DNA from 3 places in the Burkholderia sp. KL41 genome. Region 1 is predicted to be linked to each of the others. Evidence: predicted binding sites of a transcription regulator. Region 1 holds the regulator's gene; each other region holds the start of a gene.
What was found. The regulator LexA, encoded in region 1, represses DNA repair genes until DNA is damaged. The targets are predictions, from matches to a motif close to ACTGTATNNNNATACAGT.
Positions count from the first base shown of each region.

Region 2: a site for LexA is predicted at 1,824-1,841, ahead of PQB87_RS29735 (DUF2471 family protein). Genes of this name have one in related genera too.
Region 3: a site for LexA is predicted at 3,339-3,356, ahead of imuA (translesion DNA synthesis-associated protein ImuA). Genes of this name have one in related genera too.

Region 1 covers NZ_CM174446.1:1,817,320-1,822,356, reverse strand. Annotated here, with positions in the region: gene cysW (sulfate ABC transporter permease subunit CysW) at 1-770, opposite strand, end outside; gene cysT (sulfate ABC transporter permease subunit CysT) at 767-1,660, opposite strand; gene PQB87_RS08550 (sulfate ABC transporter substrate-binding protein) at 1,783-2,820, opposite strand; gene lexA (transcriptional repressor LexA) at 3,085-3,732, shown strand; gene PQB87_RS08540 (hypothetical protein) at 3,759-4,094, shown strand; gene PQB87_RS08535 (DUF2939 domain-containing protein) at 4,124-4,837, shown strand; gene PQB87_RS08530 (universal stress protein) at 4,948-5,037, opposite strand, start outside.
Region 2 covers NZ_CM174447.1:2,771,747-2,776,783, forward strand. Annotated here, with positions in the region: gene PQB87_RS29725 (NAD(P)H-dependent oxidoreductase) at 1-781, opposite strand, end outside; gene PQB87_RS29730 (LysR family transcriptional regulator) at 868-1,761, shown strand; gene PQB87_RS29735 (DUF2471 family protein) at 1,900-2,310, shown strand; gene PQB87_RS29740 (oxidoreductase) at 2,335-4,368, opposite strand; gene PQB87_RS29745 (AraC family transcriptional regulator) at 4,444-5,037, shown strand, end outside.
Region 3 covers NZ_CM174446.1:3,379,761-3,384,797, reverse strand. Annotated here, with positions in the region: gene PQB87_RS15895 (ABC transporter substrate-binding protein) at 237-1,202, shown strand; gene PQB87_RS15890 (ABC transporter permease) at 1,342-2,238, shown strand; gene PQB87_RS15885 (ABC transporter ATP-binding protein) at 2,240-3,034, shown strand; gene imuA (translesion DNA synthesis-associated protein ImuA) at 3,370-4,077, shown strand; gene PQB87_RS15875 (Y-family DNA polymerase) at 4,010-5,037, shown strand, end outside.

The DNA of each region.
Region 1 (5,037 bases):
AGGATCTCGACGTGCAGCGGCATCGTGTCGGTCACGCCGCGGATATGGCCCGACACGACCGACACCGCGCCGAACTCGCCCATCGCACGCGCGTTGCACAGGATCACGCCGTACAGCAGCCCCCACTTCACGTTCGGCAGCGTCACGCGGCGGAAGATCTGCCAGCCCGACGCGCCGAGCACGCGCGCGGCTTCTTCCTCGTCGGTGCCTTGCGCCTGCATCAGCGGAATCAGCTCGCGCGCGACGAACGGGAACGTGACGAAGATCGTCGCGAGCACGATGCCCGGCACCGCGAAGATGATCTGCACGTCGTGCGCCTGCAGCCACGGCCCGAGCCAGCCCTGCGCACCGAACAGCAGCACGTACACGAGACCCGAGATCACCGGCGACACCGAGAACGGCAGGTCGATCAGCGTCGTCAGCAGCGCCTTGCCGCGGAATTCGAATTTCGCGATCGCCCACGACGCGCACACGCCGAACACGAGGTTCAGCGGTACGGCGATCACGGCGACGGTCAGCGTCAGCTTGATCGCCGACCACGCGTCGGGATCGGCCAGCGATTCGAGATAGAAGCCGACGCCTTTTCTCAGCGCCTCGACGAACACCGCGGCGAGCGGCACGACGAGGAAGAACGCAAGGAACGCCAGCGCGATGCCCGTGAGCAGCCAGCGCACGACGCGCGACTCGCTGACGGGGTCGAGCCGCTTCGCGGCGCGCCCTTGCGCGGCCGAAGACGGGGTTTTCAGCACGACGGTGGCCTCCTGGCTCATTGCTGGCCTCCTGCTGCGGCGGCGGTGACGGTCGCAGGCGCGGGACCGCTCGCGCCCTTGCTCGTGCGGCGCTGCAGATACCACTGCAGCGTGTTGATCAGCAGCAGCATCAGGAACGACACGACCAGCATCACGACCGCCAGCGCGGTCGCGCCCGCGTAGTCGTACTGCTCGAGCTTCGTGATGATGAGCAGCGACGTGATCTCGGATTTCATCGGCACGTTGCCGGCGATGAAGATCACCGAGCCGTATTCGCCGAGCGCGCGCGCGAACGCGAGCGCGAACCCGGTGAGGAGCGCCGGCAGCACGGCCGGCAGCACGACGCGGCGGAACGTCAGCCAGCGCGACGCACCCAGGCACGCGGCCGCCTCCTCCTGCTCACGCTCGAAATCCTCGAGCACCGGCTGCACGGTGCGCACGACGAACGGCAACCCGATGAAGGTCAGCGCGACCAGCACACCGGCCGGCGTGAACGCGATCTTGATGCCGAGCGGCGCGAGATACTGGCCGACCCAGCCGTTGGTCGCGTAGACGGCCGCGAGCGAGATGCCGGCAACCGACGTCGGCAGCGCGAACGGCAGGTCGACGATCGCATCGACGAGGCGCTTGAACGGGAACGTGTAGCGCACGAGCACCCACGCGACGAGGAAGCCGAACACGGCGTTGATCAGCGCGCCGCCGAGTGCGGACGTGAACGTCAGCCGGTACGACGCGAGCACGCGCGGCGACGCGACGGCGGTGACGAATTGGTCCCACGACAGCGTCGCGGTCTTCAGGAACGTGGCGGCGAGCGGTATCAGCACCACGAGGCTCAAATAGGCCACCGTGATGCCTAGCGTCACGCCGAAACCGGGCAGCGCGCTCGGCTTGCGAAAGGTGTACGTCGTCATCGGATGCTCTTGCTGGGTCGATGCTGCTCATGGGTCCGACGCAAACGCCGGCGCGATGCTTTGCGCCGGCGGCCCGCCGAGGGTGCGGCGCGCTGTCGTGGCGCGCCGCTGTCGTTATGGTGTTACTGCGGCTTGTAGATCGAATCGAACACGCCGCCGTCCGCGAAATGCGTCTTCTGCGCATTCGTCCAGCCGCCGAAGGTATCGTCGACCGTGTACAGCTTCAGCTTCGGGAACTGCTTGGTCAGCTCCGCCGGCACGTTCTTCGAACGCGGCCGGTAGTAGTTGCGTGCCGCGATCTCCTGGCCCTGCGGGCTGTACAGGAAGTTCAGGTACGCCTCGGCCAGCTTGCGCGTGCCCTTCTTGTCGACCACCTTGTCGACCACCGCGACGGGCGGCTCGGCCAGGATGCTCACCGACGGCACGACGATCTCGAACTTGTCGGTACCGAATTCCTTGACCGACAGGAACGCCTCGTTTTCCCATGCGATCAGCACGTCGCCGATCCCGCGCTGCACGAAGCTCGTGGTCGCGCCGCGTGCGCCCGAATCGAGCACGCCCGCGTTCTTGTAGAGCTTCGTGACGAATTCCTTCGCCGTCTGCTCGTTGCCGCCCGGCTTGTGCTGCGCGTACGCCCATGCGGCCAGGTAGTTCCAGCGTGCGCCGCCCGACGTCTTCGGGTTCGGCGTGACGATCGAGATGCCCGGCTTGGTCAGGTCGTCCCAGTCCTTGATCCCCTTCGGGTTGCCCTTGCGCACCAGGAACACGATCGTCGACGTATACGGCGACGCGTTGTCGGGCAGGCGCTTCTGCCAATCCTTGTTGACGAGGCCCTTGTTCGCGAGCGCGTCGATGTCGTACGCCAGCGCCAGCGTGACGACGTCGGCCTGCAGGCCGTCGAGCACCGAGCGCGCCTGCGCGCCCGAACCGCCGTGCGACTGCTTGAAGTTGACGGTCTCGCCCGTCTTCGCCTTCCACTCCTTGCCGAACGCCTGGTTGAAGTCCTGATACAGCTCGCGCGTCGGGTCGTACGACACGTTCAGGAAGGTCGTATCGGCCTGCGCGTGCGTCGCGACGCCCAGCGCCGCCGCCGCGCCCAGCGCGAGTGTTGCGATCAGGCGGCCCACTCCGCCCACCAGCCCCGTATTGCGCTTGCCCATCCTTGGTTCTCCAGTGTTGTCGGTATTGCGATGTCGGGCCAGTCTAGCGAACGGGTTACATGATTAAAAATAATCGTTCCTCATTTTTTAATACTCAAAAGTGCTAACGCAGACGGGATGGACGGTTGCGGCAGATAAACCGGCGTCCGGACGTCGCAAAATCACGCCGGAACCGGCGTGATCGCGTCGAACCTCACGTAACACTTGAAATTCGCGAACTACTGTATAAAAATACAGCTCACTGTCTATCCATACAGTTGAGCCATGACCAAACTCACCGCCCGTCAGCAACAAGTGTTCGACTTGATCCGTCGCGCGATCGAGCGCTCCGGATTCCCGCCCACCCGTGCCGAGATCGCGGCCGAACTGGGCTTCAGCTCGCCGAATGCGGCCGAAGAGCACCTGCGCGCGCTGGCGCGCAAGGGTGTGATCGAGCTGGCCGCCGGCGCGTCGCGCGGCATCCGCCTGCTCGGCATCGACGATGCCCCGCACCAGTTCACGCTCCCGCACGCCGGCCTGATGCAGCTGTCGCTGCCGCTCGTCGGCCGTGTGGCAGCCGGTAGCCCGATCCTCGCGCAGGAGCACATCTCGCAGCATTACGCGTGCGATCCCGCGCTGTTCACCAGCAAGCCCGACTACCTGCTGAAGGTGCGCGGCCTGTCGATGCGCGACGCCGGCATCCTCGATGGCGACCTGCTCGCCGTGCAGAAGCGCACGGAAGCGAAGGACGGCCAGATCATCGTCGCGCGTCTCGGCGACGACGTCACGGTCAAGCGCCTGATGCGCCGGCCGGGCGGTCTCGAGCTGATCGCGGAGAACCCGGATTACGAAAACATCTTCGTCAAGGCCGGCAGCGCGGAATTCGCGCTGGAAGGCATCGCCGTCGGGCTGATCCGCTCGGGCGAACTCTGACATTCCGTCTCGCTGAGGAGAACATCATGGAACGCCTTGCCCGCCTGCTGCCTTTCCGTCAATTCGGTCGCCTGCGTCACCTGCGCGGCCGCACGCCCTGCGCACCGCTGTCCGTGGCGGCGCCTGTGCAAGAAGAAGTCGCAGTCGAACGGCAGGCGTCCCTGCTGCCGTCTGCGCTCCCCGCTTTCGCGCGGGTATCGCTGAACGCCGGCCTGAATCACGCGGAACCCGCGCGTCGCGCGCCGGTGCGCGTCTATCACGGTCGTTCACGCCTGATCATGGTCGGCACGATCGATGCCGTGTGCCGGATGATCGATCGCTGCATTGCAGAGGAACGATCGGCAACGCCTGGCGGTCTCTGATTGCGGAACATCCCCGCACCGGAGGCAACGTGACCGGATCTTCGGGCCGCGCATGGCGGCTCAAACCCCTGCTGATCATCGTGCTGGCCATCGCCGCCGTTGCGGCGATCGGCTATGCCTACGCGTCGCCGTACGTCGCGCTCGGCCGCCTGAAAACGGCGATCGATGCGCGCGATGCGCAGGCCATCAGTGAATATGTCGATTTTCCGTCGCTGCGCATCAGCCTGAAGCAGCAGGTCACGGAAGAGTTGATGCGCCGGATCGACGCGGTGAAGAAGGGCAATCCGTTCGCGGTGCTCGGTGCACTGATCGGGTCGGCATTGATCGGCCCGCTGGTCGATGCATACGCGACCCCGGAGGGCGTGGCCGCGCTGATGAGCGGATTGCCACCGCGTGGCAATCCGGGGGAGCGTCCACCTGACTTGTCGAATCTGCCATCAGGCAGCGATGCACCGGGCAACACGCCGGCCGCACCGGCACCCAATCAGGCTTCGGCAAGCGCAGCCGCTCCGGGCAGCAACGCGGCAGCCGCATCATCGCCGCCCCCTGCTGCTGCCGCGCCGGCCAGCCAGGTCGATGCAGCGCATTCGCCGCATCAGCAGCAAACCAGCGCCGGCTACCGGAATATCGATGAATTCGTCGTGACCTACCAGCGCAGTGCCGACGGCACGCGCTATGCGGCGATATTCCACCGCTTCGGCCTGTTCTCGTGGAAGTTGTCCGCAATCGACCTGCACGCTTGACAGGGCTCGACAGGGACTTGACTGGCTCGGGGTTAGCGCCCGAGCCACTGAGGCGGCATGACTGCCCGACCGGCACGGTTCGCCAGCCGCGCAGTCATCGAATCATTGGATCATTTGCCGTTCGCCGTGGCCGCTTCACGCTCGCGTGCGATTTCGGCCTTCTGCTCTTGCGCCGACGAACACGCAACCAGAATGCTGCA
Region 2 (5,037 bases), on a different replicon from region 1:
GCCCGTGCGCAAGATGCGCCCCAAACCCCACCGCCCCCGGCACGATCTCCTCCTTCAGCGTCAACGCCGGAATCTCGTAATCGCCCGCGTTCTGTCGCCGGAACGGAATCGGCTGCGCGGTCCACAACGCATCGAGACGCTTGCCGAGCGCCGCACGCGTTTCGTCGAAGCGCGCGTCGTTCATCTTGCCCGTCCGGTAGATCACGAACGGCGGCAGCACGTCGAACCCCGGGTAATACAGGATCCCGTGCTGGATCGGAAACAGCACGTCGTCGATCGGCCCGTTGATGCCGCGCGCACTGTAGTGCGATTCCCACCCGCCTGCCGTGACGATCAGCATCGCCCGCTTGCCGGCCAGCGCCCCTTCGCCGTAGCGGTTGCCCCAGCGCGTCTCCGAATGCTCGCCGACGCCATACGCAAAACCGTACGCATACACACGCTCGACCCAGCCCTTCATGATTGCCGGCATCGAAAACCACCACAACGGAAACTGCAGGATCACCGCGTCGGCCCACTTCAGCTTCTCCTGCTCGCGCGCGATATCTTCACTTTGCGTGCCGGTCGCGAATGCGTGCTTCGAGTCGAGCGACGGATCGAACCGCGCATCGGGCGCACGACCGGTCACGTCGTTCGCGTCGAACGCCGCCTTCCAGTTCATCGCATACAGATCCGTCACCTGCACCGCGTGGCCGGCTGCTTCGAGATGCTCGACGGCAAAGTCGCGCAGCGCGCCGTTCAGCGAACGTGGTTCGGGATGGGCATAAACGATCAGCACATTCATGTTCGTCACTCCTTTGATTGAATGACTACAGGATGCCGCCGCCAAAGGTATATTTGAAATGAATTCCTGATATTCCAGGTATAGCCATGAATAATCTCAGACGACTCGACCTGAACCTGCTCGTCACGCTGGACGTGCTGCTTGCCGAGCACAACGTCACGCGCGCGGCCGAGAAGCTGAACATGTCGCAGCCGTCGGTGAGCGTGCAGCTGCAAAAACTGCGCGACCTGTTCGGCGACCCGCTGCTGTTGCCGGGGCCGCGCGGGATGCGGCCGACCGCGCGCGCGGAAACGCTGCGCGAGCCGTTGCGCGATGCGCTCGAAGCCGTCGAACGCGCGGTGGTTCCTGCCACCCCGTTCGATCCGGCGACCGCGACGAACACGTGGCGCGTGGCCGCGACCGACTACGGCGAATCGACGATCGTGCTGCCCGCGCTGCACACGCTGCGCTCGGCCGCGCCCGGTACGCGGCTCGCCGTCGTCGAACTCGCGCCGCCGCGCATCGAGCAGGATGCCGAACGAAACGGCATCGACCTCGCCTTTCATACGACAGAAGGGTCGCCGGCCGGCATGCGGCGCCTGCCGCTGTTCGTCGAGCGTTATGTGCTCATCGGCCGCGCCGGGCATCCGAAGCTGAAGCGGCGCCCCACGCTCGCGCGGTTCGGCACGCTCGAACACGTGATCGTGTCGCCCGATGGCGGCGGCTTCTTCGGCGTGACGGACGAAGCGCTCGCGAAGGTCGGTGCCGTGCGGCGCGTCGTGCTGTCCGTGCCGCACTTCCTGTTCGTGATGTCGGCGGTCGCGAGCACCGATCTCGTCGCGATGCTGCCCGAGCGACTGGTGCGCGACGTGCCTGCGCTGCGTGTGGTGGACGCACCGGTCGAGGTGCCCGGCTATGAAATGTCGATGCTGTGGCACGAGCGCGTGCATCGCGATCCGGCGCATCGGTGGCTGCGGGAGACCATCGCGGCGGCGGTCTGACACGGCCCGGTTGCCGGACGGCTGCCATCTGCTGTCATCGGGGGCTTGAAAGTGCGCCGATCACTGTATATATTTACAGTGTTTCTGCGTCATTTGACCCGAATTCCGTCCCCCGAGACGGTCTTTAGTGAGGCGACCATGTTCCAGTCATCCGCATTCGATCCCGAGCAACCCGGCTTCAATCCCGTCCACTTCGAGCGCGCCGCGCGGCAGGCGGTCGTCGATCTTCAGCGTGTCGTCGGCGGCCCCGCGCAGCGGGCGCTCGGCTTGCGGCGCCGCAGCCATCCGGCCGCCGTCCGCACGATGAGCTGGCAGGCGCTGCTGAATGTCGAGGAGCTGGCGTTCTCGAACTCCGGCTTCCTGAACCGCAACGATCCGACGGTCGTCGACGCCTTCATCCGGCTGCGCGACAGCCGGATGGTCGCCGCGGACGTCGAGGAAGCCGTCGACTGGAAGCGCGACGACGAAGATTTGCCCGCCGTTTACCTGATCGTCAAGGCGATGCTCGAAGCGGAAGAGCGCGAGACGCAACACGCCGAGATGGAGTGACGGCGGCGACGCGCGGCCGTCCCGTTACAGCCGCGCCGCGAGGCGCGCACCCTGATCGATCGCGCGCTTCGCGTCGAGTTCGGCGGCCAGTTCCGCGCCGCCGATCAGGTGCACGGAACGCCCGGCCGCCTGCAACGGCGCGAGCAACGCACGCTGCGGCTCCTGTCCCGTGCAGAGCACGATCGTGTCGGCTTCGATCAGCTCGTGATCGGTGCGCTGCTCGCCGTACGACACGTGCAGCCCGCGCGCATCGATCAATTCGTAGTTCACGCCGCCGATCATCTTCACCAGCTTCATCTTCAGCGTCGCGCGGTGAATCCAGCCGGTCGTCTTGCCGAGCCCCTTGCCGAGCGGCGCGGCCTTGCGCTGCAGCAGCGTCACTTCACGCGCGGGCGGCGTGACCTGCGCACGCGTCACGCCGCCACGCGTCGCGGCCGGGTCGGTCACGCCCCACTCGGCCTTCCACTCGTCCAGATCGAGCGCCGGCGATTCGCCGTCCTGCACCAGATACTCGGCGACATCGAAGCCGATCCCGCCCGCGCCGACCACCGCGACACGCCGGCCGACCGGCTGCCTGCCCGCGAGCACGTCGATGTAGCTGAGCACGTTCGGCCCGTCCTGCCCCGGAATCTTCGGGTCGCGGGGCGCGACGCCCGTTGCGAGCACGATTTCGTCGTAGCCGCCCGCGATCAGGTCGCTTGCGTCGACGCGGCGGTTCAGGTGCAGGTTCACGCCGGTCAGCTCGACCTGGCGGCCGAAGTAGCTCAGCGCTTCGTGAAACTCCTCCTTGCCCGGAATCCGCTTGGCCATGTTGAACTGGCCGCCGATCTCGGCCGCGCCGTCGAACAGGTCGACCCGATGGCCGCGCTGCGCGAGCACGGTCGAGCACGCGAGCCCGGCCGGCCCCGCGCCCACCACCGCGATGCGCTTCGGCTGCGGCGCGGGCGTGTATTTCAGCTCCGTCTCGTGGCATGCACGCGGATTCAGCAGGCACGACGCGATCCTGTTCTTGAACGCGTGATCGAGACACGCCTGGTTGCAGCCGATACAGGTGTTGATCTCGTCGGCACGGCCCTGCGCGGCCTTGACCACGAACTCGGCATCCGCGAGCAGCGGGCGTGCCATCGACACCATGTCCGCGCAGCCGTCCGCGAGGATCTGCTCGGCCACTTCGGGGCGATTGATCCGGTTGGTGGTCACGAGCGGAATGCCGACCTCGCCCTTCATCTTCTTCGTCACCCACGCGAACGCACCGCGCGGCACCGACGTCGCGATCGTCGGCACGCGCGCCTCGTGCCAGCCGATCCCCGTGTTGATGATGGTCGCGCCCGCGCGCTCGACGGCCTTCGCGAGCTGCACGGTTTCGCTCCAGTCGCTGCCGTCCGGAATCAGGTCGAGCATCGACAGCCGGTAGATCAGGATGAAATCGCGGCCGACCGCTTCGCGTGTGCGTTCGATGATCTCGATCGGCAGCCGGATGCGGTTCTCGTACGACCCGCCCCACTGGTCGGTGCGCTTGTTCGTATGCATCGAGATGAACTGGTTGATCAGGTAGCCTTCGGAGCCCATGATCTCGACGCCGTCGTAACCGGCTTCACGCGCGAGCTTCGCGCAACGGACAAACGCGCGGATCTGCCGCTCGACCCCGCGCGCGCTCAGCTCGTGCGGCGTGAACGGCGAAATCGGCGACTTGATCTTCGACGGCGCGACCGCGAACGGGTGATAACCGTAGCGGCCCGTATGGAGGATCTGCAGCGCGATCTTGCCGTCCTCCGCATGCACGGCGCCGGTGATCTCGCGATGGCGCCGCGCGGCGGCCGACGTCATCAGCGTGCCGCCGAACGGCTTGGTCCAGCCGGCCACGTTCGGCGCGAAGCCGCCCGTCACGATCAGGCCCACGCCGCCGCGCGCGCGTTCGGCGAAATATTCGGCGAGCCGCGGCAGCGTCTTGCGGCTGTCCTCGAGGCCCGTGTGCATCGAGCCCATCAAGACGCGGTTCTTCAGCGTCGTGAAACCGAGATCGAGCGGCGCGAGCAGGTGGGGAAAGGGTGTCGTCATGATGATCGTGCCAGTAAGCGATGCGTGACATCGTAGGCGCGCGCCGCCTTGAACGTGAGGGGGCAAACAGCCATAATGCTTGTCATTTCCGGCCAAGACGACATGACTTCCCCTCTCGCCAAGGACCGCCTCGGGCTGCGCCGGCCGACGATTCCGGTCGCCTACACGCGCCTGCTGCTGCAGGCGCTGGCCGCGCGCGGTGTCGACCTGGCCGCCGTGCGCGCCGGCACGGGCCTGCGCGATGCGGTGCTGGCCGAACCGGACGCGCGCGTCGCGCCGTCGCAATGGGGGCGGCTCGTGCTCAATGCGATCGAGATCGGCGGCGATCCGGGCATCGGGCTCGCGTTCGGGCTGCTGCTGAAGCCGACCGTGCACGGCTTTCTCGGCTACGCGACCCTGACCGCGCGGGACATCCGCGAGGCGCTATCCGTCACGCAGCGCTACTTCCGGATGCGCAACCGCCAATATCGCCTGACCCATGAAGAAGACGAACGCGGCGCGACGCTCGAACTGCACGGCGTGCAGGCGAGCCCCGTGCTGCAGCATCACGTGATGTTCGAATTCGTGCTGACCGGGCTCGCGCAGAACATCTCGCAATGGGCCGGGCGCGCGTCGCCGTCGATCGCGCTGCAATTCACGTGGCCGGAGCCGCCCTATTTCGCACGCTAT
Region 3 (5,037 bases), 1.6 Mb from region 1:
GGCCGGGCTTCGCGCGCGGTGACGGCGCCCCGGCGGGCGCCGCGGCCCGGCCTTTTCAAGAAAGCTCGGAGTCAGGCGGTGGTCTGCGGAAATGGTATCCTCGTGCGTTCGCCGCTGCGCACCTTCCCGGGGGGCGCACGGGCCGGCCGCCACCGCGTCGCACGTGTGGCGGCGCCCGCATGACGGCGGCGGAAATTCATCATCCAGAACCGACACAATACGGGGGAGACACACCCATGAAGCGTTTCAAGACTTTCGCGATCCGTTCGATCACGGCCGGCGTGGCCGCGCTCGCGCTGGCCGGTGCCGCGCACGCCCAGACCGTCAAGGTGCTGTCGATCGTCGACCACCCGGCGCTCGATGCGATCCGCGACGGCGTGCGCGCCGAACTGAAGGCGGAAGGTTACGGCGACGACAAGCTCAAGTGGGAATACCAGAGCGCGCAGGGCAACACGGGCACGGCCGCGCAGATCGCGCGCAAGTTCGTCGGCGACCAGCCCGACGTGATCGTCGCGATCGCGACGCCGGCCGCGCAGGCGGTGGTTGCATCGACGAAGAGCGTGCCGGTCGTCTATTCGGGCGTGACCGATCCGGTCGCCGCGCAGCTCGTGAAGGGCTGGGGCCCGTCGGGCACCAACGTGACGGGCGTGTCCGACAAGCTGCCGCTCGATCGCCAGGTCGCGCTGATCAGGCGCGTCGTGCCCAACGCGAAGACGGTCGGCATGGTCTATAACCCGGGCGAGGCGAATTCGGTCGTCGTCGTGAAGGCGTTGAAGGAAATCCTCGCGAAGCAGGGGATGACGCTGAAGGAAGCGGCCGCGCCGCGCACCGTCGACATCGGCCCGGCGGCGAAAAGCCTGATCGGCAAGGTCGACGTGATCTACACGAACACCGACAACAACGTCGTGTCCGCGTACGAAGCGCTCGTGAAGGTCGCGAACGAAGCGAAGATCCCGCTCGTCGCCGGCGACACCGACAGCGTGAAGCGCGGCGGCATCGCGGCGCTCGGCATCAACTACGGCGACCTCGGCCGCCAGACGGGCAAGGTCGTCGCGCGCATCCTGAAGGGCGAGAAGCCGGGCGCGATCGCGTCGGAAACGAGCAGCAACCTCGAGCTGTTCGCGAACACGGGCGCGGCCGCGAAGCAGGGCGTGACGCTCGCGCCGGATCTGCTCAAGGACGCGAAGACGGTCATCAAGTAAGCCGCGGCCCGACCGCCGCGCCTGCAGGCCCGATCCGGGCCTGAACGACACCGCCGGACGGGCGGCTCCCACCCGGGGCCGCCCGTTCGCTTCGCCCGGCCGTACACGTCCGGCCGGGAAGCAACAGGATTTCCCCATCATGTCTCTGTTCTCGTTTCTGGGCGCCCTGGAGATCGGCCTGATCTTCAGCCTCGTCGCCCTCGGGGTGCTGATCTCGTTTCGCATCCTCAACTTCCCCGACCTCACCGTCGACGGCAGCTTTCCGCTCGGCGGCGCCGTCGCCGCGACGCTGATCTCCGCCGGCTACGACCCGTTCAGCTCGACCTGCATCGCGATCGTCGCGGGCGCGGTGGCCGGCTTCATCACCGGCTGGCTCAACGTGCGCCTGAAGATCATGGACCTGCTCGCCAGCATCCTGATGATGATCGCGCTCTATTCGGTGAACCTGCGGATCATGGGCCGGCCGAACGTGCCGCTCATCACCGAGCCGACCGTCTTCACCGTGCTGCAGCCCGACTGGATGCCCGATTACGTGCTGCGCCCCGCGCTGCTCGCGATCGTCGTCGTGGTCGCGAAGCTCGGCCTCGACTGGTTCTTCTCGTCGCAGCTCGGCCTCGCGATGCGCGCGACCGGCGCGAACCCGCGGATGGCGCGCGCGCAGGGCATCGCGACCGGCCGCGCGACGCTCGCCGGGATGGCGCTGTCGAACGCGCTCGTCGCGCTCGCCGGTGCGTTGTTCGCGCAGACGCAGGGCGGCGCGGACATCTCGATGGGGATCGGCACGATCGTGATCGGGCTGGCCGCGGTGATCATCGGCGAGACGCTGCTGCCGGCGCGCCGGCTCGTGCTGACGACGCTCGCCGTCGTGCTCGGCGCGATCGTCTACCGCTTCTTCATCGCGCTTGCGCTGAACAGCGAATTCATCGGCCTGAAGGCGCAGGACCTGAACCTCGTGACGGCCGCGCTCGTCACGATCGCGCTGGTGCTGCCGGCAACGCGCAAGAAGCTGTTCGCGCGCAAGAACGGAGGGGCCTGACATGCTGTCCGCACAAGACCTGAAACTGACGTTCAATCCCGGCACGCCGATCGAGACGCGCGCGCTGCGCGGGCTGTCGCTCGAGATTCCCGACGGCCAGTTCGTCGCGGTGATCGGCTCGAACGGCGCCGGCAAATCGACCTTCCTCAATGCGATCAGCGGCGACCAGGCCGTCGATGCGGGACGCATCTCGATCGACGGCACGGACGTCACGCGCAAGGCCGCGTGGGATCGCGCGCACCTCGTCGCGCGTGTGTTCCAGGATCCGATGGCCGGCACCTGCGAGGCGCTGACGATCGAGGAGAACATGGCGCTCGCGATGGCGCGCGGCGCGCGGCGCGGCTTTCGCGCGGCGCTCGACCGGCCGTCGCGCGAGCTGTTCCGCGACAAGCTGCGGCTGCTGAACCTCGGGCTGGAAAACCGGTTGACCGACCGGATCGGGCTGCTGTCGGGCGGCCAGCGGCAGGCGGTGAGCCTGTTGATGGCGTCGCTGCGGCCGTCGCGGATCCTGCTGCTCGACGAGCACACGGCCGCGCTCGACCCGAAGACGGCCGCGTTCGTGCTGGAGCTGACCGCGCGCATCGTCGCCGAGAGCAAGCTGACGACGATGATGGTCACGCACAGCATGCGGCAGGCGCTCGACTACGGCGACCGCACGGTGATGCTGCACCAGGGGCAGGTCGTGCTCGACGTGTCGGGCGACGCGCGCAAGGGGCTCGACGTGCCGGACCTGCTGCAGATGTTCGAGAAGGTGCGTCACGAGCAGCTCGACGACGACGCGCTGCTGCTCGGCTGACGGGCGGCTGGCGGGCCGGCGCGGCGCGGGGTGTTGCATCGTGCCGGTTCGCGTGAGGGGTGGTGTGTCGGCCCGGCGAGTCGGGTCGACAAGTCGGCCCGACGAATCAGCCCGACGAATTGGGGTGGCGCGGCGGGTCGGCAATTCGGCCCGGTTGGCGGTGGCGCGCGTTCGGGCGGCACGGTCCGGCCACACCCGCTCCGGTGCGGCGTAACATGACGACCGCGCCGGCTTGCCCGTCGTTTCTCCTCTGACGAAAACCGGTTTCGCGCCGGTGCTGTGCGACGCGAGCGCATTGCCATATACTGTATATCCATACAGTTGTGGGTGGCGTCATGCTCGCATCCTCCATTTCTCCCGAATCCCTTCATCCGTCGCTGTGGCGCGGTTCCCAGCTCGCGCGCGGCGGCCCGCGCACGATCGATACCGGCTTCGCCCCGCTGTCGGCCGAGCTGCCGGGCGGCGGCTGGCCGGTCGGCGGGCTCGTCGAACTGCTGGCCGCGCAGCCGGGCTGCGGCGAGATGCGGCTGCTCGCGCCCGCGCTCGCACGCACCGTCAGCGCGCGCCGTCCGCTTGCGCTCGTCGCGCCGCCTCAAGCGCCGCATGCGACCGCGCTCGCCAGCCTCGGCGTACCGTCCGACGCGCTGCTGTGGCTGCGTGCCGGCAGCCGCACCGATGCGTTGTGGGCTGCCGAGCAGGCGCTCAAGACGGGGTGCTGCGGCGCGCTGCTGCTCTGGCAGGATGCGCGGCCCGATGCGCTGCGGCGCCTGCATCTCGCGGCCGCGCGCACGGGCGACACGCTGTTCGTGATGCTGCGCCCGCTGTCGGCCGGGCGGCAACCGTCGCCGGCCGTGCTGCGCGTCGCGCTGTATCCGGTGCCGGGCGGCGTGTCGCTCGACATCGTCAAGCGTCGCGGCCCCGCACGCGGCGAGCCGCTCGTGCTCGACCTGCCGTCGCCCATCGTGGAGAGCCGCTATGCGCGTCTTGCTCGGCATCCATCTGCCGCGCCTGCCGCTCGACGTGTGCGCCCCGCCGCCGTCTGACGGCGCGGCGCAACGCGTAGACGAAGCGGACGAAGCAGGCTGCGCGGTGCTCGAGCAGGGTGTCGTGCTGATCGCCGATGCGCCCGCGCGCCGGCAGGGCGTGCGCGCGGGCATGAAGCGCGGCGGCGTGCTTACGCTCGCGCCGCACACGCGGCTCGTCGAACGCGACCCCGCGCGCGAAGCCGATGCGCTGCGCGCGGTCGCGCTCGCGTTGCTGCGCTTTTCGCCGTGCGTTGCGCTCGACGACGAAGCCACGCTGATCGTCGACGTCGGCCCGAGCCTGCGCCTGTTCGGCGGCCTGCCGTCGCTGTGCCGACAGGTGCGCGCGACGCTCGCGGCGCTCGGCTATGCGGCGCGCCTGTCCGCCGCACCGACCGGGCGTGGCGCGTGGCTGCTCGCGCGCGTGTCGGCCCGTGCACGCCTCCGGCGCCGCGTCGCCGGCCAGGTGTCGCTCGTGCGTTCGCTCGACAGGCTGCCGTGCGTGCTGCTGCCCGATGCGCGTCCGTATGCGGGCTGGTTCGACGGCCTCGGCTGCCGCACGCTCGCCGACCTGCGCAACCTGCCGCGCGCGGGGCTGCAGCGCCGCTGCGGTCCCGCGTTGCTGGCCGCGCTCGATCGCGCGTACGGCGATGCGGTCGAGCCGCTCGCATGGATGGCGGTGCCGCCGGTGTTCGACGTGCGGCTCGAATTGCCGGAGCGCGTCGAATACGCGGAAGCCGTGCTGTTCGCCGCGCGGCGGCTCGTCGTGCAGCTGTGCGGCTGGCTGGCCGCGCGGCAGCTGTCGCTGGCCGCGATGACGTTCGATCTCGAGCACGAGCGCGGCCGTCAGGCCGTGCCGCCGACGCCGCTCGAACTCGCGTTCGCCGCACCCGTGCGCGACGAGACGCATTTCATGCGGCTGCTCGGCGAGCGGCTCGCGCGCGTCGAGTTGCCGGCCGCGGTGATCGCGGTGCGTCTGAA